4 regions of the Paenibacillus sp. GYB006 genome follow, and region 2 is predicted to be linked to each of the others. Evidence: predicted binding sites of a transcription regulator. Region 2 holds the regulator's gene; each other region holds the start of a gene.
What was found. The regulator Rex, encoded in region 2, represses fermentation and respiration genes when NADH is low (regulators of the CRP and FNR family bind a similar motif). The targets are predictions, from matches to a motif close to TTGTGAAATATTTCACAA.
Positions count from the first base shown of each region.

Region 1: the regulator Rex is predicted to act here: its motif matches at 6,802-6,819, upstream of nadA (quinolinate synthase NadA).
Region 3: the regulator Rex is predicted to act here: its motif matches at 4,314-4,331, upstream of qoxA (cytochrome aa3 quinol oxidase subunit II).
Region 4: the regulator Rex is predicted to act here: its motif matches at 1,433-1,450, upstream of nirB (nitrite reductase large subunit NirB).

Region 1 is NZ_JARBDA010000015.1:44,446-52,173, reverse strand. Features, by position in the region: gene cysK (cysteine synthase A) at 1-135, opposite strand, end outside; gene PV403_RS21065 (peptidyl-prolyl cis-trans isomerase) at 416-1,360, opposite strand; gene hslO (Hsp33 family molecular chaperone HslO) at 1,387-2,271, opposite strand; gene PV403_RS21055 (type III pantothenate kinase) at 2,455-3,222, opposite strand; gene nadC (carboxylating nicotinate-nucleotide diphosphorylase) at 3,229-4,095, opposite strand; gene nadB (L-aspartate oxidase) at 4,085-5,704, opposite strand; gene nadA (quinolinate synthase NadA) at 5,800-6,738, opposite strand; gene ftsH (ATP-dependent zinc metalloprotease FtsH) at 6,977-7,728, opposite strand, start outside.
Region 2 is NZ_JARBDA010000002.1:13,793-21,520, reverse strand. Features, by position in the region: gene PV403_RS05570 (AAA family ATPase) at 1-521, opposite strand, end outside; gene PV403_RS05565 (hypothetical protein) at 514-1,041, opposite strand; gene PV403_RS05560 (cell wall elongation regulator TseB-like domain-containing protein) at 1,219-1,737, opposite strand; gene PV403_RS05555 (amidohydrolase) at 1,767-3,068, opposite strand; gene PV403_RS05550 (redox-sensing transcriptional repressor Rex) at 3,055-3,714, opposite strand; gene dinG (ATP-dependent DNA helicase DinG) at 3,748-6,627, opposite strand; gene PV403_RS05540 (tetratricopeptide repeat protein) at 6,766-7,395, opposite strand; gene panD (aspartate 1-decarboxylase) at 7,489-7,728, opposite strand, start outside.
Region 3 is NZ_JARBDA010000011.1:49,319-57,046, reverse strand. Features, by position in the region: gene deoC (deoxyribose-phosphate aldolase) at 1-80, opposite strand, end outside; gene cyoD (cytochrome o ubiquinol oxidase subunit IV) at 320-655, opposite strand; gene cyoC (cytochrome o ubiquinol oxidase subunit III) at 657-1,274, opposite strand; gene PV403_RS19405 (cbb3-type cytochrome c oxidase subunit I) at 1,274-3,247, opposite strand; gene qoxA (cytochrome aa3 quinol oxidase subunit II) at 3,277-4,191, opposite strand; gene PV403_RS19395 (hypothetical protein) at 4,472-4,738, opposite strand; gene PV403_RS19390 (GH1 family beta-glucosidase) at 5,071-6,435, opposite strand; gene PV403_RS19385 (ABC transporter substrate-binding protein) at 6,681-7,728, opposite strand, start outside.
Region 4 is NZ_JARBDA010000001.1:332,556-340,283, reverse strand. Features, by position in the region: gene PV403_RS01635 (shikimate kinase) at 30-566, opposite strand; gene PV403_RS01630 (GNAT family N-acetyltransferase) at 602-1,147, opposite strand; gene nirB (nitrite reductase large subunit NirB) at 1,523-3,952, shown strand; gene nirD (nitrite reductase small subunit NirD) at 3,982-4,308, shown strand; gene PV403_RS01615 (formate/nitrite transporter family protein) at 4,375-5,160, shown strand; gene PV403_RS01610 (hypothetical protein) at 5,235-5,543, opposite strand; gene tnpB (IS200/IS605 family element RNA-guided endonuclease TnpB) at 5,722-6,810, opposite strand; gene tnpA (IS200/IS605 family transposase) at 6,794-7,171, opposite strand; gene PV403_RS01595 (hypothetical protein) at 7,430-7,687, opposite strand.

The DNA of each region.
Region 1 (7,728 bases), on a different contig from region 2:
TTTCACACTAGATCCAGGGTTTTGGTATTCAAGTTTCACATATACTTCCGCGCTACCTTTAGGTACAACGCGATTCAAGCGAACAAGCGGCGTTCCACCGATAAGTTCTGTAACATTATTGACAACCTTAGCCATGATAATTGCCCTCCTTGGATTAAATGAAGTTGAATGAATGATTGCTTCTTCTATTTCATATGCCAATGTGTACTCTAGTTGTATTGTATGAGCTGGACCATGCTCTAGTACGGTTACTGCCTGCTTACGTTACCGCACCGTCCATACTCTTTCCATTCCTTTGCCCACCATTACATTTCCGACTAAATAGGTGGGTTTTTATAACTTTAATATTATCAACCTTGCTTCATAATGTCAATATTGTTAGAAAAAAATAGAGCAGAAAAAGAGACCCCTTCCCTTAGGAAGCAGGTCTCTCCAGTTTTACTCTTATATCAGCTCCATATTTACTGCGAAGCTGCTCTTCTAATTCTGACAAGGGAATGGAATCATTCAAAGCAAGCATCATTCGAATATCTTCCATTGCCTCTTCATATGTCATACCTTGTTTTTCTTCGATATCATTTAAACGAACAATAATATAGTGTTCATCCACTTGAACAGGACCGGCGACATCACCAATTTGGATCTCTTCTGCGAGCATCATCATTTCCTCAGGTTGAAAAGGATCATTCTCTTCGATAAGCCCAAGTCTCCCTTTGGATTCACGGCTGTATTCATCCGTTGACTCACTCTCTGCCACTTTTCCAAATGATTCACCCGCTTCAATCCGTTCAAGGACATGGTTTGCTGAAACAAGATCATCCACTTGGATCATAGAAATATCAAACAGACGGATGGGTTTATAATCTGCTTCATGTTGTTCATAGTACTCTTGTACTGCTTCTTCACTGATTGCAATGTCTCTTGTTGCAATTTCTTCAAGCAAAACTTGATAGGTTGCCTCCGCCCTCAATTCTTCTGAGCTCATCCCAAATTGATTCCACATTTCATCATAAAAAGCTTGTTCTGAGGAATAGCCCTCCATAGAAGATTGCAGTTCTTTGTCAACTTGAGACTCGGTTACAGTCAGCCCTTGTAATTTAGCTTCAGCGAGAACAGCCTGACGATTAAGCATTTCCATTAAAACTTTGTTGCCATAACGTGTCTTAAGTGCATCTACCCATTGCTTCTCCGAAATCATTTGCCCTGCAATACTTGCAACCGGCTCTTTCCAATCCGAAGCACTTAGGCCTGTATTTGTACTCGAATCGTTCATTCCGCGAAAAATAAACGTCCCCATAAAAATAACACCTACGCTCAGCACAACGACAGTCACCCAAAGTCCTTTTTCTTGTTTCGTCATCCCATCTCATCTACCCCATAACGGTTTTAGCTTCTCGCTTGCTCAAGAATGGTTTCCAGGTCACTTTTCGTAAATTCATATGCTTCATTACAGAACTGACACACAACTTCAGCTCGGCCTTCTTCTTCAATTAAATCAGTAAGTTCCGATTCTCCAAGCGAGATCAGTGTTTGCTCTACACGTTTACGACTACATTGACACTGGAAGACGATATCCATGCTATCATGGATTACAACATCCGGTAAAATCTTGCGGAGCATTTCTTCCACATCAAGCCCTTGGTCCAAGAGGGTGGTTACCGGCGGCATGTTACTGATTGCGTCCTCAATTGCCGAAATTTCCTCATCATTCAGTCCAGGCAAGAGCTGAATAATAAATCCTCCAGCTACAAGAACAGAGTTGTCTGTATCAACTAAGACACCAAGACCTACTGCAGAAGGTGTTTGTTCTGATTTAGCAAAATAATACGTAAAGTCTTCGCCCAATTCACCTGAAATGATAGGAGTACTTCCACGGTAAGGTTCTTTGAGCCCAAGGTCCTTGGTTATATGAATAAATCCGGAAGTACCTACAGCTCCAGCTACATCAAGTTTACCTTTACTATTGCTTGGTAAGTGGACATGTGGATTCTTAACGTATCCTCTCACTTCACCTTTGGCATTCGCATCTGCTACGATCTGACCAATAGGTCCATTCCCGTTTACTTGAATGGTCAGTTTTTCTTCCCCTTTCAACATAGCGCCCATGATGGCAGTAGCCGTAACTGTCCGCCCCATTGCAGCTGTTGTTGTAGGAAATGTATCATGTCTTCTTCTCAATTCTTCTACCAAGTTCGTTGTACGGATCGAAAATGCACGAACACGTCCACCTAAAGCTGTACCACGCACCAATCGGTCTTTCTTCTTTTCCATTCTGTTATGCTCCTTCTGTGTCATCCTATTTATAATTTACAAGGCAAGCCAGGCTGCTTCCTTATGAAGATTGTGCAAATTCATATTTCGTCTAAGTCGGCACTCTCTTTATTGTAATCGAAAAAGATAACGGAATAAAGGTGACTGCCTATCCCTTTTTCCATTATCTTTTATTCAGTAAGGTTACCCCTTATTACGTTCGTATATAATCCGCAGACCCTCAAGTGTCAACATGGGACTTACCACTTCGATGGTTCTTGTCTCACTTGCAATAAGTTCTGCCAAACCGCCCGTAGCAATCACTTTTGGTGTAGCCTTCATCTCTTCCTTGATTCGTTCCACGATTCCATCAACCTGTCCTGCATAACCAAAAATGATGCCTGCTTGCATGGCGTGGATAGTATTTCGTCCGATTACTTTCTTCGGTTTCTCGAGTTCAATACGCGGCAATTTAGAAGCTCGTTGATATAATGCCTCGGTAGAAATCCCAATACCCGGCACAATGGCTCCGCCCAGGTAGTTACCCTCTCCATCTATACAATCAAAGGTCGTTGCCGTACCGAAATCAACTACTACGAGAGGGCAGTTAAATTGATCAATCGCCGCTACCGCATTCACGATCCGGTCCGCACCTACCTCACGAGGATTCTCATAACGAAGATTCAACCCTGTTTTGATGCCAGGACCGACGATAAGTGGTTTCTTGCCCACATATTTAATACACATTTCCTCCAGCACATTCACCAGCGGCGGTACAACAGAAGAGATGATAATTCCTTCAATTTCTGAAGTTGATATACCCGACATCTGAAAAAAGCTATGAATGAGAATACCATACTCATCTACCGTTGACTGTCTGGAGGTGCTGATACGAAAATGATGAAGAAGCTCACGATGCTTGTATATACCAAGCACAATATTACTGTTACCTACATCTACTACAAGGATCAAAGAGGATTATCCTCCTTTCTTTTCGTTTAAATCAAGACTGATATCTAGGCTGTCAAAGGAGTAAGTCAGTCTTCCTACAGAGATAATATCTACTCCTGTCTCAGCTATGCTGCGAATGCTGGCAAGTGAAACATTACCCGAAGCTTCTATTTTAACATGCGGGGCTGCCTCTCGGATATGCCTAACTGCCTCACGCATCATCTCTTCATTCATATTATCAAGCATAATGATATCTGCTCCCGCCTCAATGGCCTCATTCACTTGATATAGGTTCTCTGTCTCCACTTCAATTGTCATGGTGTGCGGGATCCCTGCTCTTGCTCTTTCAATAGCTTGTGTTATCCCTCCAGAACCCTTGATGTGATTATCTTTGATCATAACTGCATCATACAGTCCAAACCGGTGATTATATCCTCCACCGACCCGTACTGCATATTTTTCAAGCTGCCTGTGACCTGGTGTTGTCTTTCGTGTATCAACTAACCGTACCGGAAGATCTGCAATTACATCTACATAAGTACGGGTTCTGGTCGCAATACCTGAGAGCCGCTGCAGTAAATTTAAAGCCAGCCTCTCGCCTGTTAGTAGGCTATGCGTACTTCCCTCTACTACACAGAGTATCGTGCCCTGTTTTGCTAGATCTCCATCCTTCAATTCTGCACGAAATTCAAGTGAAGGATCAACGATATGAAAAACAAGTTCTGCAATAGAGAGTCCTGCAATAATCCCGCCTTCTTTTGCATGAATCACAGCTTTGGACTGATGTCCTTCGGGAATGGTAGCCAAAGTTGTGACATCTCCGGAACCAACATCTTCTCCGAGCCAACTTTTAATTGATTGGGTTAATACTTCATTATATCCATTAAGTAGCATGGCTAACTTCCTCCGCAATTTTACGTTCACGCTGCTGCACCGTATGCTTCTGCCACAAAAGATCGTTACAATCGGGATAATCCTCCCGATAATGAGCTCCTCGACTCTCTTTGCGGTGAAGTGCCCCCTCGGTGACAAGTATGGCGCACGTAAGTAGATTGGCAAACTCATATTCTTCTTGTGTAGTAAGGCTGGTATTAAATATAGCTAGTTCCTTCTCGAGTACCGACTTGGCCTGTAATAAACCTTGCTCCGTGCGTCGAAGCCCTACTCCCCGTACCATTGTTTTCTGCAGGGCAAGTCTTCTAGCATGAATCGAACTCACTTCTAAGGAAACTTCCTTTCTGTTAAGGGAAGGAACGAAAGGAACGGATTTCTTTAGAGGAGTGAGCTCGCGTATGCGATCTACAATTCTTTTCCCGAAAACGATGGCTTCCGATAAAGAATTGCTGGCCAGCCGATTTGCTCCATGGACACCGGTAGATGACACCTCTCCGCAGGCAAAAAGCCGCTGAATACTGCTTTCTCCTTGTAAATCTGTTTTCACTCCGCCCATCATATAGTGAGCAGCAGGTGCTACAGGAATCCAATCCGAAGCCATATCCAGCCCATAGTTCATACAGGTCTCATAGATTGTCGGAAAACGAAGCTTGATCCGGTCAAGGGTCTCATGGGTGATATCAAGATATACCTGGGTTGCATTCGTAATCTCCATCTCACTAACAATTGCTCTTGCCACGATATCACGCGGAGCGAGCTCGAGCTGTGGATGGTACTTATGCATAAACCGTTCACCTCGAATATTACGAAGCACTGCTCCTTCACCGCGTACGGCCTCAGATATTAGAAAACGAGGAGCCCCTGGATAACAAAGAGACGTTGGATGAAATTGAATGAATTCCATGTCTCGTATTTCGGCCCCTGCCCGGTAAGCCATAGCTATACCATCTGCAGTAGCCACTTCCGGGTTTGTGGTATACCGATATAACTGGCCTGCTCCTCCAGAACAGAGTACAACAGCGTTTGCTTTTACATAGATTCGTTCACCATCAGCATCCTGTACAATAGCACCCCTGCACTCACCAGACCCCGTTACAAGATCAATAACAAAGTGTTCATCCCATACCTTAATCGATGCATGAGAAGCAACTTGCTTGGCTAATGCCCTTACAATCTCGTATCCTGTTGCATCTCCATTCGCATGTAGAATCCGGCGATGACTGTGAGCTCCTTCCTGTGTTAATGCGAGTTCCCCATTCTCTATATCAAAAGTGGTCCCGAAACTAATTAATTCTCTGACTCTCTCTGGCCCCTCGCTAACAAGCACTTTCACAGCCTCTTCTCGGCACAAACCCGCACCCGCAGTAAGCGTATCCTGCATATGATAGGCAGGTGAATCATCCTCTGCGGTAACCGCTGCAATTCCACCTTGCGCATATCTGGTATTACTCTCTAGCAATGCTCTTTTCGTAATCATAAGAACCTGCCGATCCCTGCTTGCCTCGATTGCTGTAAACAATCCTGCTATACCTGTACCGATAACAAGCAGATCTGTCTCCATTTGAGGTAAAGCCGCTATATCCAAATCAATTAAGTAAGAAGGAATCATGGGGCATCCTCACCTGTCTCCTATAAAGTAGCTCACGTAATCATGCATATATAGAAAAGGGGGCTTACCTTCATCTGAAAGCCTCCCCCTTCATCCTATTTTACTTGTAACATGCGCTCTAGGGATAAACGTGCACGATCGGCAACAGCAGGAGGTACATAAATTTCCGGCTTCATTGTCTCCAGCGCTTTTACCAGTTTCTTGAGGTTATTCACTTTCATATTCGGGCAAACAAGAAATTTGGTCGCAAAGTGAAAGGTTTTGTCCGGACTGTCTACTCGAAGTTGATATCCTGTACCGTCTTCTGTACCGACAATGAATTGTTTGCGGTCCGACTTTTTACAATACTCGAGAATTGCTGTAGTACTGCCCACAAAATCACCCATCTCAACCACTTCTGGGCGGCATTCCGGATGAACCACGAATTCTGCATCGGGATATTTAGCACGCATTTCGACCACATCTTTTATCGTTAGCATGTCATGTGTATTGCAGTACCCTTCCCATATAATCATCTTCTTATCGGTATGCTGCTGAACATAATGTCCGAGATTTTTATCAGGAACCCATATAATTTCTTCCGCATCAAGCGATTGAATCACTTTTACTGCGTTAGCAGAAGTGCAGCATATATCTGTCTCAGCTTTAATTTCAGCAGATGAGTTAATGTATGTAATGACCTTCGCATTCGGATGTTGCTCTTTTAATTTGCGAAGCCCTTCTACGTTGACCATATCAGCCATGGGACAGCCCGCACGTTCATCAGGAATAATTACTTTTTTGTTTGGAGCCAAAATTTTGGCGCTTTCCCCCATAAAATGGACACCACAAAAAACAATGACTTCTGCATCAGTTTCTGCTGCCTTCTGGGCTAGAAGAAAAGAGTCTCCACGAAAGTCTGCTACCTCCTGAATTTCATCTCGCTGATAATAATGAGCAAGTATAATCGCATTCCGTTCCTTCTTTAGTACTTTTAGTCGCTCTTTCAACTCACGATTCATCTCGGCCTTACGTTCTAGTGCCTGAACCTCCACTGTTGACCCTCTCCTTTTATGGAATAGCGAATACTACGTTCACTTTGCAGTGTATGACCCCGCTTGTTAATCGATTCACAAAGTCTGATACAGAACTTCCTTTTGTTTACAACTAATTTACACGGCGCACCCTGACCTGTCAATTCACAAAATAGACGCAATTCAGAGCTAAACGAATGTAATAACGCAAAAAACCGGAGAACATAAGCTGTTCTCCGGTTTTTCGTATATAGCAACCTTATGAAGTAGGTTTATTCTTATCTGGATCACTTGGAGGTGTAGATTCAGACTCCGGCTGATTTGGAACATGGTTTGGAATTTCTTCCGCCGGTGTTCCGCCGTTGTTATCTTTTCCTTGAATGCGAACTTTAACATCACCGACATTGTCGATAATAGGTTCTCCGCCTTCAGAGGATCCTCCCGTATTTCCTTCTTCTTTTTCGGTAATTGCTCCGTTTTCGATCAACTGCTTGATATCTTCAAGATCAAGAGTTTCTCTTTCGAGCAGTGTTTCCGCAATAAGGTGAACTTCTTTAGAATACTTGGTCAGCAAATCTTTTGCTTTCTCATAGCATTCTGTAACCATGCGGTGCATTTCTTTATCGATCTCATATGCAATGGAATCACTATAGTTCGGCTCGTGTCCGAAGTCACGACCCAAGAAGACTTGACCTTGGGAATTACCAAACTGCAATGGTCCGAGTTTTTCACTCATACCATATTCCATCACCATGCTACGAACGATACTTGTAGCTTGTTGGAAGTCACTATAGGCCCCTGTACCAATCTCACCAATAAACAGTTCCTCAGATACACGACCACCTAGTAACCCTGTTACTTTATCAAGCAATTCTTGTTTCGTTGCGAGCATACGGTCTTCTTTTGGCATCATAATTACATATCCGCCTGCACGACCACGAGGTACGATCGTAACTTTGTGAACCATATCAGCATGCTCCAAGAAGTAACCTACAATCGTGTGACCAGCTT
Region 2 (7,728 bases):
AAAATGATTGCATTTTCTTTATTTTCCTTGGCTGCTCGCGTTCTCGCATCACGGAACAGCTCCCGAACACGGCCCGCACCCACACCAACATACATTTCTACAAATTCACTGCCTGATGTAGCAATAAACACGGAATTCGTGTAATGTGCTGCTGCTTTGGCCATGAGTGTTTTACCTGTTCCCGGAGGGCCGGTTAACAAGATCCCTTTTAAGGGACGGATACCAAATTTCTGTATTTCCTCATGTCTGATTAAAAAATCAAGCGCCTCTCTAAGCTCCTGTTTCGCACTATCTTGACCGCCTATTTCCTCAAAAGTGAGCTTCTTCGGACCTGCTTTTTTTCGCTTTCTTTCACTGCTTGCACCGACGGTCAGACCGCCGCGCATCTGCATAAGAAGAAATACACCTCCAACAAGAAGCCCCATAAGCAATAAGGGAACTACATTAACCCCAATATAGACGAGAAATAAGAAAATGACGGGCGTTGCGCCAATCAAGATTTCCTTGGTCCACTTAGGCATTTGGCCATACCCCCATCGTTGCCGACTGTCTCGGCAAAATAATAAACTTGCTTGCCTCTCCGTCAGATAGACTTACATACACATTCTGATCATCCATGTCGTAATCTACTTGTATGCTGCCATCACTCATTTTCTGCAGTTCTTCAGGAATCTGAGTATATTGTCTTGTTTCCATTGCTTCTGCTACCGTGAACAAGGCAGTTGACCAAAATTCATCGAGTTCCTCTGTGGAATGATTTTTTACGTCAAGTTTAAGTTTCTTTCCCTTTAAATACGGATTTCCATCTGTATGAATAAGTTCAACTAGACCCCTTAGATTCGTTTGAGGCTCCAAATCGAGATTCAAAGTCACTTCCTTTGGGGTAATATCTATTTGAACATTGTTGACACCTTCGTATGCTGAAACCAACTTATCAATTGGTTTAATCATAGCCACCTGACGGTACGCAAACCAACCGCCAAACAGCAGTGTAGCAGTAACGAACAAAGATACTGCAATTGGGATGGGACGCAATTTCAAGTGACAACCTCCCTTACTTTTAGTCTTTTTGCTGTAAATAAAATCTATAAATATAGCATAACATATCGTAAGCATGAAATCTAAACTATGAAACATTTTTCTATGTTACCAAATAAAATAACCCCCGAGTGATCTATATCGACCATTCGGGGGTTATTTGTTATATCAATTTACTTCTTAATCGGGTAATTGATAACCATTACCTATTTCGGTTCCATCGCTGAATTGGTAGAACCGATACACATATTTGCCATCTTGCTTATAAAAGAGCTGCCATACATACGTTTTATTGTAGTAGCTTGGATGCAAATGAATAATCTCTATATTGCCTAACTCTGAAGCGATTTTGGCGTACATTTCATCTTCAGAAAAGCTATTCTCAATGAGTTCACTATGAACACTATTTTTACCACTAACTGGCTTATGATCCATTCCGAACTGGACCCAGACCATAATCGGCTTATTCTCGCTGCTCATGCCTTCGATCGTCCAATAAATCGATTCTTCTCCCCAAACCGACTTTTGTGTTTTTGTAACGGACGTAAGCTGTGCCTGTTGCTCTGCAATCGACACCGCGAGGTCTCTTTCCGCCCACTGATCTTTCATTACGTAAACATAAAATTGATAAATCCCAAATAAAATTAGTAATACGGTAAGAATACTAATGTATATCCATTTTTTTCGATTCCTTCTCAAGGCGGGACTCCCTTCTCACCCTTGGTCCGTTAGCGGGCTTTCAGTCCTTTAAATGCAGATTCTGCTTCTCGCTTAATACGTTCTTCATCTAAAGTAAGAGCTTCACCATCTTTTAACAACTGTTTGCCATCCACCCAAACATGTTTTACGTCTTTAGCACTTGCCGAGTATACAACATGAGAGATCAAATCTGAATACGGCAAAAAGTGCGCCTGATCTAAATCAATCGCTATAAAATCTGCTTTCTTGCCTACTGCAAGCGTCCCCGTGTCTTCAACATAGATCGATTTTGCTCCATATTCCGTTCCCATGCGAAGAGCTTCTGTCGCTGGAACAGCCGTTGGATCACCAGAGACTCCTTTATGGATAAGGGCAGCCAGACGCATCTCTTCAAACATGTCCAGATTATTATTGCTTGCAGGTCCATCCGTTGCTAACGATACAACAACCCCAGCTTTTAATAGATCCGGAACTCGAGCTACACCGCTGGCAAGTTTCAAGTTGCTTCCTGGATTGTGAGCTACAGCAACATTATATTTAGCAAGAATTTCAATTTCTTCGTCAGTTAAATGAACCGCATGCGCCACGAGGGATGGACGTGAGAAGAAGCCCAATTTCTCTAAGTGAGCAACCGGACGGAGCCCATAATCTTTCACGTTCTGTTCTACCTCTGCCTTTGTCTCAGACATGTGTGTATGAAGCGGCAGGTCCAAGTCATGTGCTGCCTGAACAAATTTTTCAATAAACTCAGGACCACATGTGTACGGTGCATGAGGAGACAGCATCGTGGTAATTCTGCCACTCGCTTGTCCGTTCCATTCCTTAGCAAAAGAAGTCGCTTCCGCAAGTTTAGAAGCTCGCAGTTCATCTGAACCGAATCCAATTACACCGCGCATCAGGCTTGCACGTATTCCCGACTCCTCTACTACCTTAGCCACTTGATTCATCTGATCATACATGTCAAGAAAAGCGGTTGTCCCCCCTTTAATCATCTCAAGGATCGACAAGGACGCTCCCCAGTATACATCGTCTGCCGTGAACTTCTCTTCCATTGGCCACATTTTTTCTTGAAGCCAAATTTGGAGTGCAAGATCATCCCCATAACCTCGCAGAAGAGACATTGCAGCGTGACCGTGCGTATTGATTAGACCAGGAATAAAGAGTAGATTATTCCCGTCAAAAACGGTCGTTTCTTCTTCACCCTCAGGGAGTTTCTCGCCTATGTAGACAATCTTATCATTCTCCACAAGCATATAACCTTTAACGATTCGCCATTCTGGATCACTAACTGCAAATTGTCCATTCTTAATAAGCCATTTATGACTTTTCATCTTCTGTTTCTTCCTTTCCTTCTTCGCTTTCCAGATAATAAGCAAGGCTTAATAGATCTGTTGTGAAATCGGCCGTATGAATCCGAATATGCGGCGGAGCTTTAATAATAATCGGTGCAAAATTAAGTATAGCCTCTATACCTGCTTCAACCATGCAATCCGCTACACGCTGAGCTTCAAAATCAGGCACCGTAATGATCCCAATCCGGATATTCCGTTCTTTCACTGTATCCTGTAACTCTTCCATTGGCTGTACCGTAAGTGTATTAATCATCGTTCCAATTTTTTTATCATAGGAGTCAAATACGGCAACAATCTTCATATTGTCTTTTACATAGCGGTTATAGTTAGATAAAGCTTGACCGAGATTACCTGCCCCGACGAGGGCAACATTGATGACTTGATCAATTTTGAGAATTTGACGGATTTTATCAATAAGATAAGCGACGTCATATCCGATTCCCTTCCGTCCAAAATCGCCAAAATAAGCTAAATCTTTACGGATTTGAGCTGGATTTAGATCCAGTTTAAGCCCGAGTTCTTGAGATGATACCGTTGTAACTTCTCTTTTGTATAACTCCTGCAGATAACGCAGATATACGGGCAGCCGACGAACGACTGCCTCTGAAATTTTATCCGACTTCAATGTTAACTCCCCCTTACATCAAAACACAATTTCTTATGTTCCGTCTGTTTCATTATTCGTTTCATGTTCCATCAGCCATTCACTAATCCTTGGAACCATCTTCTCCGTAACCATATGTTCCATTTTTGGACCTGGCAAGGAGTACAAAAAGTACTTTCCATAATAAGATTCAATAACCCTTGTATCGTAAACGATAACGATACCTCTGTCCTGTGCTGTACGAACGAGCCGTCCGAAACCTTGTTTGAACCGGATCACTGCCTGCGGAACAGAAAGTTTCATAAAAGGATTTTTCTTTTCTTTTTCCAAAAGTTCGCTTTTCGCTTCCACCACCGGATGGCTAGGCGGCTGGAAAGGCAGTCGCACGATCGCAAGGCAAGTTAAAGCTTCTCCTGGAATATCTACACCTTCCCAGAAGCTGCTTGTTCCGAGCAAAACAGAAGCCTTAGCCTCTTGGAACCGACGAGTAAGTTTTGTCCGGCTGCCTGTATCTACTCCTTGTCCAAGCACCGTGATGTCACTAGCTGCAAGTGCTTCTTTTAGTGGTTCATGCACTTGTCTCAGCATTCGATAGGATGTAAACAACACTAACATCCTGCCTTTGGTAGCCTTCGCTGTCTCTGCAAGTGAAGTCACAAGCATACTTACAAAGTGATCATCCCCTACACTTCCTTTTACGCTTGGAAAATCGCGTGGAATGACAAGAAGTGCCTGATCCCTATAATTGAATGGCGATGGCAGCAAGGACGTCATAAGCCTGCCCTTTTCCTGCGCTTCCGATAGTCCCAGCTGATCGATCATAAACTGAAATGACTTGTCTACAGATAACGTAGCAGAGGTCAGAATCACACTGTGTTTTTTATCAAAAAACAGTTCCTTCAAATGTGAACTTACATCGACAGGAACTGCGTATAGCTGAAGGGACTTACTTCTAAACTGACCGCTTGCTTCAAGCCAGTATACGGTGCCTGTATCGTCAAGCCGCATAAAGAGTCTCAAATTATCCCTAAGCTCTGCTAAGTCTCTGACAAGACCTGTGATATCCGTAATCAGACTATCTGATGCATAATCGTCTAGTTCTTCTCTCACTTCTCCAAGCAGCTTATCTGCTTTGCGCACCATTTCGCCTACTGTGACATAAAACTGATTTTCATGTTTTGAGATTTTGTCCCATGCTTTTGGCTTCGCCTGCGGCTTCAGTCTTAGTGAAAACTGTCCTGAGTCTCCCGGCGCAGCATCCATTCTCTCTGGTAACAGCTTAAATAACATATCACTCAGTGTATCCCATTCTTCCTTCGCTTCCAGAGCAAATGGGAACAACTCGTCAATAGCTGAAGTCCATTCCACGTATTTCTCATGTCCTGACTGATTGATTTGTTGACGAAGTGCAGGAAATTGACCGTTACGACTATCCTTAAACAGTCTCGTTAGAGTATGGACCACTGAGAAATATTTCATATGCATCCCCAGATGTTTACCAGCTACGTCTTCTAGATGATGAGCTTCATCAATCACTAGATAATCATAACTTGGAAGCAGTTGATGGCTGGCTTTCACATCTGTAAACAGTTTCGAGTGATTGGTAATCACAACATCTGCAATCCCCGCTTCATGACGCGCACGATGATAGAAACATTTTTTGAACCACGGACAGCTCCGTCCTAAACAGGATTCAGATTCGCTTTGCACGGTTTCCCAGAAATCTGTTCCCCGGTGGCTTAAGTTTAGTTCTTCATCATCTCCGGTTTCTGTTTGCGTGAGCCAGACGAGCATCTGAGCAGCAGTAAAAACATCTTCTTTGGGTGTAGCAAATTCTTTATTATTCAGCTTCTGTTCAAACTTACGCAGACAAAGATAATGACCACGACCTTTGAAGATCGCTGCTTTAAAAGGAAAAGGAACGACTTTTGTTAACAGAGGAAGATCACGTTCACGCAATTGTTCCTGCAGGTTTATGGTGTGTGTACTTACCGTAACCTTAGTCTCCTGCTTTACACTTTGGTAAATAGAAGGCAACAAATATCCGAGTGATTTACCTGTTCCTGTTCCCGCCTCAATCAATAAATGCTTGTCCTCATAAAGAGCTTTATTGACTTCGTCAAACATCATATTTTGCGCTTCCCTTTGTTCATAGTTGGGAAGTTTTTCTTTCAAATTCTGTTGAACCTTCTCCATATACTCGCTGAACGACTCATTTTCCAAAGGGTTCGGTGCACGCTCGTCCCGTGGCGGAGCAATCGTAGACCAATCATCAATGGCCAGCGCAAGTTGCCTGTAGTATTTCTGACCATCCAGATCCTGAATCGGCTCGCTTTCCTTCTCTGTCAGCAGTCCATCCAAAAACCAGCCGAAATCACTTTCCTCTGCAGGAAAGAGGTCCGAGAGACGCTGCAGTGTAATCAAAGGTAAGCCTCTCAGTTCGTCAATGCTTTTAAGAAATACATGGGCGGTTGCCAGTGCATCGCTATCCGCTTGGTGCGGTCTGTCATGTTCAAATCCAAATTCAGTTGAAACATAACCCAGCTGGTAAGAGGAAAGCGAAGGAAAACAAACTTTTAAAAGGTCCATCGTATCCAAAATACGGCCTGTAAACGGCAGGTATCCGCATCGATCTAACGCATTTTGCAAAAAGTAAAAATCAAAAGCTACATTATGCCCAACGAGTACAACGTCATCTAGCAATGGAACAAGTTCCATCATCATTTCTTCAAGATGAGGTGCATCTTTGACATCGTCGTCCGAAATTCCAGTAAGTCCAGTTATAAAAGGTGGAATGGGAACGCCGGGATTGACATAAGAGCTGTATGTCTCTTTTATACTTAAATCATGATCTATTATGGTAAGTCCAACCTGGGTAATTTCACCATCAGACTGGGTACCTGTTGTTTCAAAATCAAGCACGGCAAATTTCATTACAATTAAACGTTCCCTTCATCCAGTCTCTTTAGTAGCATAGCAAAAAAAAAGACTTTTGAACATTAGAGCACAAAAAAAGGACGATGCCAAATGAAGAGACATCGCCTTTTTGATGCACTGCCTTTTGATGCATCTCTAGGAGAGAGCAAGCAACTGGGTTCCATAATGGAGTTTTCCGCTATTTGATCTGCATGCTTCCAGATTATACAGCGGCTCTTGCAAACTAGGATCAAGCTTTAGAGAAAGTGCAAAACAGGAAAGAGCTTTCTCGAGATCCGTATGTTTGGCATGGATACAGCCAAGTGCATTATATGCCAGCGCTTTTAATCTCGGCTGATCGCTGTTCAGCAAAATTCGATTCAGTTCCTTTGCAGCGACATGTGTTTCTTCTAAATGAAGATACGACACAGCTAAGTACAGACGAGACATTAAACTTTCCGGGTACAATTCAACGACTTTGTTAAATTCTTCAGCCGCGTGTTTGTACATAAGAAGTTTAAAATAACCCTGTCCTTTGACAAAAGATTGAAGCTTAAGTTCCGGAATCATGGTAAAGGGATCCGTTCCGCGGAACAAACCGCTTTCCCGTATCCGAGCCATCTTTTCTTCGAATGACATCCACTCATCCATAATTCCATCGCTCATCTGTTTTAGCAAATTCCACTTTCGTAACAATTCCTGTTTCTTAACGGCAGGTGCAGCAGAATAATACTTCTCAATCTCGTCAAGCGCATCATTCATTTCGGCGAATAAATATTGAAACATGGCTTGCATCCCACCCTCGGTAAAATGGATTAGTGCAGTAACCTAATCACATTTTCTGCGTAATGGGCAGTTTTCATTCCTTATTCCCATGGATTACATGATCGTGGCGTGAACTTCCTGTTGAACGGTTTGAACCGGTTTATTCGCATCATTAACAAACACGACGGTTGGCTTATGACTTGCCATCTCCGCTGCATCCATCATCGCATAAGAGATAATAATAACCGTATCTCCCGGCTGAACGAGACGAGCTGCTGCGCCATTGAGACAGATCGTTCCAGAACCGCGTGGTCCAGGGATGACATAAGTCTCTAGTCTGGCTCCATTATTGTT
Region 3 (7,728 bases), on a different contig from region 2:
AGTTTAATAATATCTTCACGGCGGGCATCAGCCTTAAGTAATGTATGGTCAATTAATGGAGCAATCGCGGTTTGTGTCATGATTGGAATCGTCCCTTCTTATATCAATCCTAGATGTGTTAGTTAACATCTGTAAAAGTTCATCTGTAATCATAACAAGACTATCTTCGTAAAGCAAAGGTCATCCTGAATTTATACTACAGTTTGTGTAACCTGCCTCCTTTCCATTCAGCTAGTAAGCAGATTTCATTTCGCCAAGCAAAAAAACACCTTGCCCGCTCGGTAAAGAGCAGACAAGGTGTTTAGGTTAATCATTTTGATTAATGAGCAACCGCGTTGTTCATCATGATCCAGATGGAACCTACAACAATTGTAAGTACCAACAAAAGTCCAAGAATCAGAGCCATGACATTCCATTTTGGTTTACCCGGTTCTCCTTCACGAACATGCATAAAGAAGAAGAGCTGAACAATAAACTGCAATATTGCCATAATCAGAATAATGATCATGTTTACTGTTTTATCGAACATATCGTTCAAAACTACCACAAGCGGGATGATCGTGAGCACGATCGAAATCAAATATCCAATGAGGTAAGATTTGAATGACCCGTGGTTCTCATGAGAATCATGTGTATGGTTATGTTGCTCTGCCATCTTACATCACCCCCATCAAGTAGACGACGGTAAGCAAGAAGATCCATACCACGTCCAAAAAGTGCCAGAACAGGCTAAGTGCCATTACTTTACCGCGAGTTACAGACGTAATGCCGCGTTTCTTGAGTTGAAGTAAGAGTCCGAACATCCATACGAGACCAAAGGTAACGTGAGCCCCGTGTGTTCCTACCAGGGTAAAGAATGCACCAGTGAAAGCACTTGTTGTAATCGTAGCACCTTCATGAACCATTTCAACAAACTCGAAAATCTCAAGTCCTAAGAACGCAAGACCGAGTACCCCAGTTACGATAAGCCAGGATATCAACCCTTTCTTATCACCGCGGTTCATCGCGAGTACTGCTAGACCACTTGTAAAACTACTTGTTAATAGGATAAATGTTTCTGCAATAACACCTGGCATCTTAAACAGTTCAGCACCCGTTGGTCCGCCTGCTGTATTGTCACGCAGCACGATAAATGTCGCGAAGAATACGGCAAACAGGATAAGGTCAGAAATCAAGAACAACCAGAAGCCGAGCATTTTCAGTTCTTGTGGATCATGATGTCCATGATCGTGATCATGTGCATTTGAATGTTGATTTGTTACTGTATGTGCCATTATACCGACCCCCTCAAGGCTGTTTCGGTACGATTTACTTCTTCAGCCGGAATGTAATAATCCGTATCGTACTGGAATGAGCGGGCAACTAAACATGCCGCTACACCGATGAGACCCGGAATGTACATCCAAGACCAGCCCCACACAAATCCGAAACCAGCAATAAAGAAGAATACTGCCATAACAATCGGAATTCCTGTGTTTTTAGGCATATGAATCGGTTCATATGCTGGCGGTGTTTCAGCCTGTTGGTTAGCTCTACGCTGTTTGTCTTCCCAGAATTGGTCAACAGAGTCAACCTTAGGTACGATAGCAAAGTTATATTCAGGTACAGGAGACGGAATAGACCATTCCAGGGTACGTGCATCCCAAGGATCCGCTCCCACTTTATTTTCTTTATGCTTACGAATACCATCTGCAATTTGCAGAAGCTGGAACAAGAAACCTGCACCCATCAAGAATGCCCCGACGGAAGAAACGAGGTTGAGCGGCATCCATCCTGTATCCCAACCATATGTGCTTAGACGACGAGTCATACCCATCAGACCCAGCGCATATTGCGGCATAAATGTAAGGTAGAAACCAATGTTCCAAGTCCAGAATGCCCAGTGTCCCCAGCGATCCGGTAATGTAAAGCCGAACAGTTTAGGCCACCAGTAGTACATCCCTGCAAAGTAACCGAACACAACGCCACCGATAAGTACTTGGTGGAAGTGAGCGATCAGGAAGTAACTGTTGTGGAACTGGAAGTCTGCTGGCGCTACCGACAGCATTACCCCTGTCATACCCCCGATAATAAAGCATGGGAAGAAGGCAATCGTCCACATCATTGGAAGTGTAAAGCGAATCCGTCCGCGATACATCGTAAACAGCCAGTTAAAGACTTTAACCCCGGTAGGGATAGCTATAAGCATTGTCGTTATCGCAAAGAACGCGTTGACATCGGCGCCCGAGCCCATGGTAAAGAAGTGATGGACCCAAGTAAAGAAGGACAATACGCTGATAATCAGCATTGCGAATACCATCGATTTATATCCAAACAATTTCTTTCTCGAGAACGTAGCAACAACCTCGGAGAAGATACCGAATGCCGGTAAGACTACGATATAAACTTCAGGGTGACCCCACATCCAGATCAAGTTGATATACATCATCGGGTTACCCCCGAGATCCAATGTGAAGAAGTGAGTTCCTGCAAAACGGTCCATAAACAGAAGGAACAAGGTTACCGTCAAAATCGGGAATGCAAACAAGATAATAATGTTTGTTGCAAAAACGGACCAAGTGAACATCGGCATTTTCATCCAAGTCATACCTGGTGCACGCATTTTGATAATGGTTACTAAGAAGTTAATCCCCGTTGCGAGGGAACCGATACCTGATATCTGGATACCCCATATATAGAAGTTCTGTCCTACCCCCGGACTAAACTGTAGTCCTGATAGAGGCGGATAACTCAGCCAACCTGCAGCTGGTGAACCCCCGATAACAAATGAAACGTTAAAGAGCATAGCTCCTAAGAAGAATAACCAAAAACTCAGTGCATTCAAATAAGGGAATGCAACGTCACGCGCTCCAATTTGCAGCGGTGTAACGATATTAAATAATCCGAACATAAATGGCATGGCCATAAACAGGATCATGATTGTACCGTGCGTTGTAAATACGGCATTATAGTGGTCCGCATGAAGGAATTCCATATTCGGCAAGGCCAATTGGAATCTCATCATCAGGGCGTCAACCCCGCCGCGGAACATCATTAAGATCGCCGCCAAAATATACATGATACCGATTTTCTTATGGTCAACCGTAGTTAACCAGTTTTTCCAGAGCCATTTCCACTTTTTAAAGTAGGTGAGCCCGACTATGATTGCAATTGATGCAAGACCAATCGAAACTTGTGCCCCTAGAATGAGGGGGTCACCCGTAACGAGGAATTCAGTAGTCAGGAACTCCCAAAACTCACTTAGCATGGATGAGGGCCTCCTTTCGAGCTATTCATTTATTCTTTTGCAGCTTCTTCAGAAGCATTTTCATTCTTATCAACTACATATTTCGTAACGATATTCTGGAACATTTCATCTGGAACTGCAGAGAAATATTGTTCATCTTCGACACTTGGCAATACAAGGTCTTCATAAGATTCTTCGGTAAGAGGCTCGGATTGGACTTTTACTTCTTTCACCCAAGCTTCATACTCTTCATCCGATACTGCATTCACATCAAATCTCATCTCTTGGAAGTATTCCCCGGAGAAGTTAGCACCTGAACCTTTATAAACACCAGGCTCATCCGCTTGCAGATGAAGTACCATAGCCATACCGGACATCGTATACATCTGTCCGCCAAGTTCAGGTATCCAGAACGAGTTCATCGGTGCATCTGAGGTAAGTTCAAAGCGAATTGGTGTATCTTCCGGAATCGTAAGTGTATTCACACTTGCTATATCCTCATCCGGATACATAAACAGCCATTTCCAGTCTAGTGAGACTGCCTGAATCGTAATAGGCTCTTTGTCCGATGCCAGTGGTTTTGAAGGCTCAGTGGCATAGGTGTACCGCACAGTAACCGCACCAAGAATGATAATGATAAGGATTGGAATCCCCCACCAGATCACTTCGGCAGTCGTATTGTGCGACCAATTAGGTGTGTATTTTGATTTGTTGTCTGGTGTATCACGGTACTTCCATACAATGACACCTACGAGTATTAAGGTTGGTACAATAATGATCGCGCACAAAATGGTTGAAATAATGATTAAGTCTCTTTGTGCATCGCCGATCGGTCCTTTCGGATCGAGAACAACGTATCTTCCTCTTTCATCCGCAAACATAGCCCATACCATGACACCAATGGTGACAAGTGACAGGACAACAGCGATAATGATTTTGGAAAGCGACCTAGGTTTTTTGTTCATCTTGATCCCCTCTCCTTACGCGCTATTACAAAACGATACTATAATATCTTCTACCTAAAGATATCAGATATTAACAGGCATAAACGTCTTGTTAACAAATTTGTCGAAATTGATCATATCATTTGTGAATCTTTTCTCACAAATGATTTTCTCCCTTGATTTTTAAACACGAAAAACCTTAGCCATTGGACACGGTGGGTGCCAACTAACTAAGGTTTTTTACCTTTAGAATATGTTTTTGAATCAATTCTTCTCTTCTTCCCAGATGAACTCATTTTCTTTAATCAGTATCCCGTTCATTTCTTCTAATATTAAGAAGACCCATAGCTTTCCCAATAAAATAAATATAGACGCTTCCTACCAAGAATCCAATGCCCACCATGATTCCTGTATTACTATTCGTCAAAGCATGAAGGTTAAACAAACAAATAACAACTCCAGTGATGAGAGCTACCCAAGCCATAACCGTCATCATAAAAACCATCTGAGTTAAACGAGCATCATTCTCCTTGTTGTCGCTTACACGTACCGGTTTATTAAAAATCATTATTTTTCAACTCCTTCTAATATTTGTAATTGTTTACTACATTTAATATATCATACTTTCACTAAATTGTTCACTGTTTGTTCAAATTTTAGTCAAACTTTGTTCATTATTTTTACACTTTAAGGTCTTTACCCTTATTTTTACAACTTTAATCATGACTTTTGTGGTTGACTTTACTTCATTTAATGTGTTTTTAAGGTTTTCGTGTTATAAGACCACAGTAAAAAAACCGCCTAAGAGAATGAATCTCCGGCGGTTCTATAACTTATAAGCTATGAATGGTGACATATTGCACTCTTAAATGGAGCGCAGGCCCGATCATTAATGTTATTCTACGATTGCAATTTCAACACGTCTTTCGTTTCCAGCCAATTATTACGAATTACATTCTGGTACCAATAGAAGCTTTCTTTTGGGGTGCGAACCAAAGAACGATAATCTACATGCACTAGACCAAATCTCATCCGGTAACCTTCTGCCCATTCGAAATTGTCCATGAGAGACCAGGCCATATACCCCTTTAGATTAATACCGTCACTAATTGCACGGTGGACTTGAACTATATGCTGCTGCAAGTAAGAAATTCGGCGAAAATCTTTCACTTCTCCATTTTCCACACCATCATTAATGCACGCACCATTCTCGGTAATGTAGATATCTATATTGCCGTATTTTTGCAAGTGATGCAGCGCCTCATATAATCCGCGTGACTCAACCGGCCAGCCTATATCGGTACGAACAAGCCCCATATCAAGCGGCTCCATCTGCAGAATTCCACCATCTGGATTATATCGATCCACACTCATCGTGTAATAGTTGATACCAAGATGATCGATTGGCTGACAGATCGTCTCCATATCCCCTGGCTGAATGTCAGGCTTCGCTCCAGCCGCTTCAAACCAGTCCAGCATAAACTGTGGATAGGACCCTTTAAATACAGGATCTAGGAACCAATCGGCAAACCAAGCAATATGTCGATCAGCTGCAGCCTGATCCGCCTCATTTTTGCTATAAGGTACTGCCCACTCCATATTGGGCGCGATACCAATCTTGCCGTCTATACCGAGCTCACGGAATTTTTGTACGGACTTACCATGAGCAACTAAAATTCCGTGTCCTACATTTAAAGAAACTTGTAAATCTCTATTCCCAGGGGCATGAGCGCCAATGAAGTTAGATAGAAAAGCAATGCACCACGGTTCATTAAATGTAAGCCAATATTTGATTTTACCACCGAATTCACGGAACATGACTTCAGAGTATTTTACAAAGGCATCTATTGTCCGTCTGTTCTCCCAACCTCCGATATCTTGAAGAGCTTGCGGGAGATCCCAGTGATAAAGAGTACAGAAAGGTTCAATATCATTTTCAATCAATTTATCTACAAAGCGATGATAAAAATCGAGTCCCTTTTGATTAATTTCTCCGTCCCCGTCAGGGATAATACGAGGCCAAGCTATAGAGAAACGATAAGTCTTAATACCAAGTTCCTTCATTAAAGCAATGTCTTCTTCATATTTGTGGTAGCTGTCACAAGCCACATCCCCGTTGTCGCCATTAAAAACTTTCCCAGGCGTCTTTGCAAAGGTATCCCAGATAGAAGTTCCTCTTCCATCCTCTTGCGTTGCTCCTTCGATCTGATATGATGCCGTCGCTGTTCCCCACTTAAAATCACTTGGAAATTGAAAAATTGTCATATAATCTCCTCCATCTTTTTAGTTCAACAACCTATGTAACTATCGTTTTTTGACACAAAGACCAAAAAATATCTAAAACGTTTTCGAAATACATAAAAAAAAGGTAATTTTAATTATCATTTTTATATGTATTGTAGCTCCCACTCATACCTTGGACGCTTTCGTTATACTTCGATCGAGAATGAAAATCCGTTATTTATTATAGAAAAGGGGACCTTTCAGAATCCCCTTTTCCTTTACAAATCTTATTTCACGTCTTTACCTGTCCACAATCTTACTCTTTCTTTAATCCACTCTGTATATTGTTGCTCCATTTCTACTGCGCCGGCTTTATCAAGCTCAACTAACATGTTGTCATAGACTTGATCAAATTTATCTGTGGTAGAAACGATCGCTTCGGGAACACGTTTTTGAACGATATCTTGAGTTTTTTGATAGATAACTTGGTATTTACCGTCAGAAGGTACTGGCATATTGTAAGCCGCTCCCCACTCTTTCACTTCGAAATCCTCTTCCGTTGGGAACAGCTCTTTCCAAGTAGAAATACCGTATCCTTTTAATGCTTCTTTTTCTGCTTCCGAATAACTGGCTACAATTTGTTCAGGGAAATTCGTAGTGTAGTAGTTGCCTGTTGAATCTTTAACACCATCTCCATAGTGTGGACCAAAAACAAAGTATAGCCCAATTCCGCTTTCTTTCGTGAAGTTTGCGTTATCATTATTCTTACGTTCCTGTACATCAGCTGGAATCACACGAACGCCGTCTTCTACATTATAGTGTTCTCCTTCAACACCCCAGTTACGAAGTACTTGTGCTTCATCCGAAGCCATCCAGTCTAAGAATTTAATTGCACGAACTGGATCTTCACAATTTTCCGTAATCCCAATACCATAACCATCGGAACCAACCGGTTGGAAGTCTGCACGTTTAAATTCGGAGGAAAGCGTTACTGGATAATGACCATAAGTCATTTCATCTTTACCTGCATTTTTTAATGCTACTTCTGCATCATTGTAAGCCCACTCCTGATCGATCAAACCAAGAACACGACCACTTGCGATTTTCGCTTTATATTGATCTTCTTTTTGAATAAAGGTGTCTTTGTCGAGAAGACCTTCGTTATACATTTTGTTCAACCAGCGGAAATATTCTTTCTCTTCTGGACGTTTGTAATGAAGCATTGCTTCGTAAGTCTCTGGATTAATGTAGTACTCACCATCATCAGGTCCACCTGTAGCAGCAACAGCAGGGTTAGTCACTGTGATCATACTTCTCCATCCATCTGCACTAAGG
Region 4 (7,728 bases), on a different contig from region 2:
GCCAATTCTTCCGTTAATGATATTTTCATTTAATTTCTTCTCAATGTATAACTCATAATTTCTCTCATCGTTTCTTCAGGAGTATGATTTTTCGTATAAATAATATATTTCGCTAACTTCTCATTGGAGTCATGCTCTACAAAATGTCGATTAAAATCAAGTTCAGAGCGTTCACATAGAATCTGTGCAGACTCTTCTCTATTTCTCGAAGGGATTAATAGAAAAACAAAAGGTTCGTTATGCAGCGCTCGATCTACTTTCTGAAATAAAGCTTCCTCTTCATAAACAGAATGCCCTGCACCAAAATCAATAATATGATCTGTATATTCTTCAAGAACCCGAACAACCAAGTGAGCTTCAAACGGCTTCCAATATTTATACTTCTCCCAAAAACCATACTTTTCTTGCAATTCTAAAGCATGATTGTGATCATAATTTAATTCTTCGTAATATTTGTATCTTATGTCATCAAGCGAACATCTCGGCATTCCTGTCTTTTGAGATAACAACTCAGCAACCGTTGATTTCCCCGCACAAATTGGTCCAATTAAAATAATATTCGCCATTCGTTTTTCTCCCATGCAAATTACTATTTTCCCTCTTAAAATATATATTCGTCCCTTAACAATCCGTAGCACACAATGTCTTCATACTCGCCCCACTTTTTAACATGCTGTCTTAATAATCCTTCATATTTCATACCAATCTTTTGCATAACTTTACCTGATGCAGGATTTCTCGCTAAATGACGAGCATAGATTCGGTTCAGTTTCATTTCTTCAAATGCATAATGCACGATCCCTTTTGCAGCTTCTGTACAATATCCATTACTCTTATACTTTCTTCCAATCCAATAGGCGAGTTCTCCATGATCAAAATTCTTATTGCATCCAATCGTTATCGCGCCAATCAAATAAGATTCCTCTTTATGTACAATAGCTAAAGTAAGTGATCTTTCTTCATTAAAATGTTCAGTATGTGTATCGATCCAAGCCTTTGCCATCCCATCCTCATAAGGATGCGGGATATATAGTGTCGTCTCAGCAATATACTTATCGCCTGCTAATTCTTGGACCTGCTCGGCATCCTCTTGACGAAATGGTCGCAAGGAAAGTCTTTTTAATGGAATCGTCGGTAATTCTTTCATAGAACATCCTCCTTCATACCTGAATGGAAAACACCACTTTGTTATTCCATAAATATACATATATTTACATCACGATTCTACCCTCTACAGTTAAAATATAAAATAAATGGATAAATGGTCTTTATGTCTACTTCCACTTTTTTCATTCACAAAAAATACATAATTCATGTGATTTTACTCACTCTATGTAATTTAAAAGTCTATATTATTAAATATATAAAGAAGTCAATTATTAACAAGCTACACGCAATTGGAAATGAAAATGCTCTCTTTTTTTAAATATTTATGTGAAAAAAGTCACATACTTAATTTACCTCGCTTACTATAAAAATAACTTTGCAGGATATCAGTGGAATCGATGAGGAGGAACTAACTATGACACAAAAACAAAAGCTTGTTGTTGTTGGTAACGGAATGGCTGGCATGAACACAATTGAACAGCTTCTTAAACTTACAGATCAATACAGCATTACAGTAATTGGTGCTGAGCCCCACCCTAACTATAATCGTATCATGCTTTCTTATGTATTAGAGGGAAGCAAGACGATTGATGATATTGTAATTAATGATCGTGCATGGTATGAATCGGCCGGGATTCACCTGGTTACAGGTAAACGCGGTACGAAAATTAATACAGAACAAAAAACAGTTCAAATGGATGATGGATCGGCAGTTGACTATGATCGCCTGATTATCGCGACAGGTTCGAATCCATTTATTCTCCCTATTCCGGGTTCTGATCTCGAAGGTGTCATTGGCTTCCGCGATATTGAAGACTGTGAGACGATGATTGCAGCAGCATCGAAGTATAAAAAAGCTGCTGTCATCGGCGGTGGATTGTTAGGCCTGGAAGCAGCGAAAGGACTTGTTCAGCTAGGCATGGATGTAACTGTTGTTCATCTGCCTGATTATCTCATGGAACGTCAACTTGATGTAACTGCAGCTAAAATGCTGGAAAAAGAACTGGAAAGCCAAGGTATTAAATTCGCATTAGGTAAACAGACCTCTGCTTTAAAAGGGGATACTCGCGTTACCGGCCTTACTTTTACAGATGGTACTGAGCTCGAAGCGGAGTTAGTCGTTATGTCTGTTGGTATTCGTCCAAATACGGAACTTGCAAACAATAGTGGAATCGAAGTAAATCGCGGTATTGTTGTTGATGATTACATGCAGACTTCTGTACCTGATGTATTCGCAGTTGGTGAATGTACGGAACACCGCGGCACATGCTACGGTCTCGTAGCACCATTATTTGAGCAAGGTGCGGTACTTGCGAAGTCCCTTGCGGGCGTGGAAACAAAGCCATACGAAGGATCGATCTGCTCCACGAAGCTTAAAATTTCGGGCGTTGATGTATTCTCAACCGGTACTTTTATGGAAGAAAAACAACATACAACCATTACAATGCATGACGGATGGAAAGGTACGTATAAAAAGATTGTAATGCAGGACAACGTAATCGTTGGTGCTGTACTATTTGGGGACATTGATGACTCTTCCCGACTTGAGCGGTTCGTTAAAAAAGGCGAACTTATGACGGAAGAATTGTATGCAGAATTAACAGGAACAGGCGGATGCTGCGGCGGTGGTGCCAAAGCGAACGTAGCAGCTGAACTAACTGATGAAGATATCGTCTGCGGCTGTAATGGTGTAACGAAAAAAATGATTGTCGATGCCGTTACTATTGACGGTCTAACTACTCTTGATCAAGTGAAAATGAAAACAGGCGCATCCCGCTCTTGCGGCGGATGTAAACCGCTGGTAGAACAAGTAATGCAGCTTGTCCTAGGAAATGGATTTGATGCAGAAGTTAAAGAAGGTATTTGCGGTTGCACAACGATGTCGAGAGATGAAATTGTTGAGGCAATTAAACAGCAAAATCTTCATACCGTGGCAGAAGTAACGAAAGCTCTGGAATGGAGTCAACCAGAAGGATGCTCGAAGTGCCGCCCTGCTCTGAACTACTATCTCGGTATGCTGTGGCCAACCACTTATCAAGATGAACCTGCTTCTCGCTTTGTTAATGAGCGTATGAACGCGAATATTCAGAAAGACGGAACTTATACCGTTGTTCCTCGGATGTATGGCGGTATGACAACACCACAGGATTTGAAAAAGATTGCCGATATATCGATTAAATATAATCTGCCTCTTGTGAAAATGACAGGCGGTCAACGGATCGGCATGATGGGTGTAAAAAAAGAAGATCTGCCTAAAGTGTGGGAAGAGCTGAATATGCCATCTGGTTATGCTTATGCGAAATCCCTGCGTACCGTTAAGACTTGTGTCGGCTCTGCTTATTGCCGTTTTGGTACACAGGATTCCCTCCATATCGGTGAACTGATTGAACGTAAATTTGAACGTATCGACTTCCCTGCCAAAGTTAAATTTGCAGTGAACGGTTGTCCACGTAACTGTGCAGAATCTTGTACAAAAGATATTGGTATCGTCGGTAATGACGGCGGCTGGGAAATTTATGTAGGCGGTAACGGCGGTATTAAAGCAAGACTTGCTGATCTGCTATGCAAAGTAAAAACAGATGAAGAACTAATCGAAATCAGTGCTGCTGTACTTCAGTTCTACAGAGAAACAGCTAAATATTTAGAGCGTACTTCGGATTGGGTAGAACGTGTGGGACTTGATCTCATTCAACGTAACACGGTAACAGACGTAGAACAACGGAAACAGCTTGCTGAGCGAATGGATATTGCACTAAGCCGTACGGAAGATCCATGGCAAAAAGTATTGAAAGATCAAAAACTGAAAGAAACCTTATTTGAAAAAGTAGTCGTTGCGAAATCTTAAGTATACAATGCATAAAGGAGTGTTCATAGATGTCTAATACGATCACCGAAAAGTCAGTTTATATCGGGACGACAGATGAATTTTTAGAACGTGTAGGAAGAACGGTTGTGATTGAGGACCTCAAACTCGCTATATTTAAAACTGCTGAACAGATCTATGCACTGGAAGATCGCAATCCTCATCCCAAAGGCGGGCCTTTGAACGAAGGGATTGTCTCTGGACCCTATGTGTATGACCCTTTGTATGATTGGAAAATTGATATGCGGGATGGATGCGTTCAAGCACCGGACGAAGGTCAAGTTCGCACGTTCCCCGTTTTTGTAGAAGAAAATAAAATATATGTTACAATAAGTTAAAATCTGGTGATATAAACACTATTAACTAATCGTTATTCGTAACCATTCATAAGGCAGGGGAAGACGATGTTCCAATCAACGATCGAACTGGTTAATCAGTCAGTAGAAGCGAAAAAGAAGCTTATGCAAACAAGTTTGTTACGTTACTTCATTGCTGCCATGCTTGCAGGGGCTTATATTGGAATTGGTATTATGCTTATTTTCACAGTAGGCGGTTCATTCAAAGCCGCAGGCTCTCCAGCCGTTCAGCTCGTCATGGGGATGTCTTTCGGCATTGCACTCACACTTGTCATCTTTGCAGGTTCTGAATTATTTACCGGTAACAATATGCTCTTCACAGTAAGCAGTTTATCGAAGCAAACCTCTTGGGCTTTTACATTTAAGAATTGGGCAATCGTCTTCTTCGGCAACTTGCTTGGCGCTGTCGTACTTTGCCTTCTGATCTATGGATCTGGTGTGTTCGGAAAAATCCCGCCAGATCACCTGCTCTTTACAGCCGCTGCAGGAAAAATGACCATGCCTATTGACCAATTGTTTTTCCGTGGCATTTTATGTAACTGGCTCGTATGTTTGGCTATATGGACATCGATGAGAACGAAAGAAGACACAGCTAAACTTATTCTCATCTGGTGGATGCTGTACGCATTTATTGCGGCAGGATTCGAGCATAGTGTAGCCAATATGTCACTCATGACCATTGCTCTTATGCTGCCTGGGCATCCAGAAACGATTACATTTGCAGGATGGCTGCATAATATAATTCCTGTTACTCTTGGGAATATCGTTGGCGGCTCCGTTTTTGTAGGTATGGCCTACTGGTTTATGAGTTCGGCAAAATCGAAAAAACAATAAAAAAGATAACCCCTTTGTGATTCACTTCGGCACGGTCCATCCGGCCTGAAGTGCAGCGCACAAAGGGGCTTTTTTTATAACAAAGATTCAGCAATAGATATGACCCAATCCCGGTCACTACCTTCCGTTCCTATCTCATATTGCAGCGCCTTACCACGTGAGTCCATTTCAATCCAGATCAATTGTTGTTTCTCATCATCTCCAATGTACACAGCCTCATTCCCTCGTATCTGTACATTTTCATATGTATAGTCCTCTAGATCGGATAATTGAATTCGGCTTTTTGTAGTTCCAAATATTCGGAACTCAAAATCCCGCCCCCCCTTGTTATAAGTGACACTTAAACCGACTAATGTATGATTTGGCCTCAGATCTCGCAACACTACGTGCTTGCCCGTTCTTCTGCTTTCCTCTTATCAAATCTATTTCTTGGTTCGGTGAACTACCCACCACTTACGCTACGCTTAGAAGTGGGGGCTTCTTGGGAAGTAGAACCTTTTGATAGCATTCTATATGAACCAAGCTAACAAGGTCGTTCCGACCTCTAAAATATAGACCATCTTACATAGCTAATTTGACCAAATTGAGAGAAGCGTTATAATCTCGGTCATGTTGTGTGTGACAAGAAGGACATGTCCATTCGCGCAAGTTGAGATTTTTCACGTCTGCATGTTTGTACCCACAACTTGAACATAATTGGCTGCTTGCATAGTTTTTGGGAGCGATGATGACATCTCGACCTTTCCACATTGCTTTGTACTCAATCATGGTTCTGAATTGCGACCAGGATACTTCACTAATGGCTTTCGCCAATTTGCGATTTTTTTGCATATTCTTCACTTTTAGGTCTTCCATCACAATGACTTGGTTTTCGTTCGTAATGACATGACTAATACAGTGAAGATAATGGGCACGTTGATTGGCGATTTTCTCATGAAGTCTCCCTACTTTCAATCGCATTTTTTGGCGATTGAAAGACCCTTTCTTTTTGCGAGAAAGGGAACGTTGCAAAAAAGCCAATCGTTTTTCCGCTTTACGAAACCATTTTGGATTTTCGTATCGTTGCCCGTTTGATAAGATGGCGAACTCTTTCAACCCCACATCAATGCCCACTTGTGTGTCCAGTTTCGGAAATAATTGCTCGTTTTCTTCCACCAAAACGGATACGAAATACTTATTTGTTGGGGTTTTCGAAACGGTAGCCGATTTAATAGTACCAAAAAATGGACGGTGTTGCTTGATTTTGATAAGTGATTTGAGTCTCGGTAATTTCAACTTCCCATTTTCAATTGAGATGGTACCTTTTTGGTTATTGGTTGTGTAGCTGTGATAGTTTTCTTTTTTACTTTTGAATTTTGGGAATCCGACGGATTTATCCCGAAAGAAATGAGCATATGCCTTGTTTAGATTCATTTGGGCGTTAGCTAAAGCTAAACTATCCACTTCTTTTAACCATTCAAATTCTTTCTTATATTGAGCGGGTGTGGGATATTTAATCGTTTTATCTTCTTTTTCATGCAATTCTTTATATGAAGATATTCTGTCCGCTAACATTTTGTTGTAGACAAAACGAACGCAACCGAATGTTTTCGCAAAGAATAGACGCTGTTCGCTGTTTGGATAGATACGATACTTATACGCTTTTAGCACGCCCTGCACCTCGCTTTTCTCCTTGATTTTCAATATATTTTTTGATGACATCCAGTGTTGCACCGCCCGTGGTCAGCAGACAAAAACTTCTCGACCAGAACATTTCTTTCCATAGCTTCTTTTTTACTTGTGGGAAGTCCCGTTTTATCAGTCGAGAACTTGCACTTTTGTACGCATTAATGAATTTGGTTAATTCTGTATTCGGATGCGCCTTGAATAAAACGTGTACATGGTCACTATCATGATTCCATTCCATCAATGTTACGTTGTAGTTTTCAGAAAGACGTAAAAATATGTCTTTTGCGTATGTTGAAAGTGCATCAGCAAACACCATTTTTCTATATTTAACCACTAAAACCAAATAGCACTACAATAAGAAGACTGAATGGTTATTACTATCTAATTTCATTTATACACCAGCCTTTCACACTTATAAGACTGATTCTATCATTACATCATTACATACCGAAATCAAAAACAAACCCCTTTTGGCTTTGCCAAACCGAATTCCATCTCCCACCTAGACATGGGGCTATTCGCCCTTTCACATGTTTTGAGGAAGGAGAATTCTTTCGAAAAGAATGTTAAATTATCAAATCCATAGTACACCTGAATATTCTCAAGTTCCGCATCCATAGGAAATGAGAGTTCCCACGGAGAGGCTTTTTCTCTTAAAGCAAGTAAGACCTGCATTCCATTCTACTGCTTTATAATTCTTTTGTTGGCTAATCTTTTTTTCACCAGCATCTGCGATATAAATTCCCTTACCCATACCAGGCTTTAGTTCCTTAATAATGGCCTCCATCACGTTGTTCCTGTTAAGCGAGTCGATGTCTAGTATTCCTAGTACATTTCCTTTCTCATCTTTCATTTCCACGGAAGACCCTCCCTCTCCACAGCATATTTGATGTATAAATT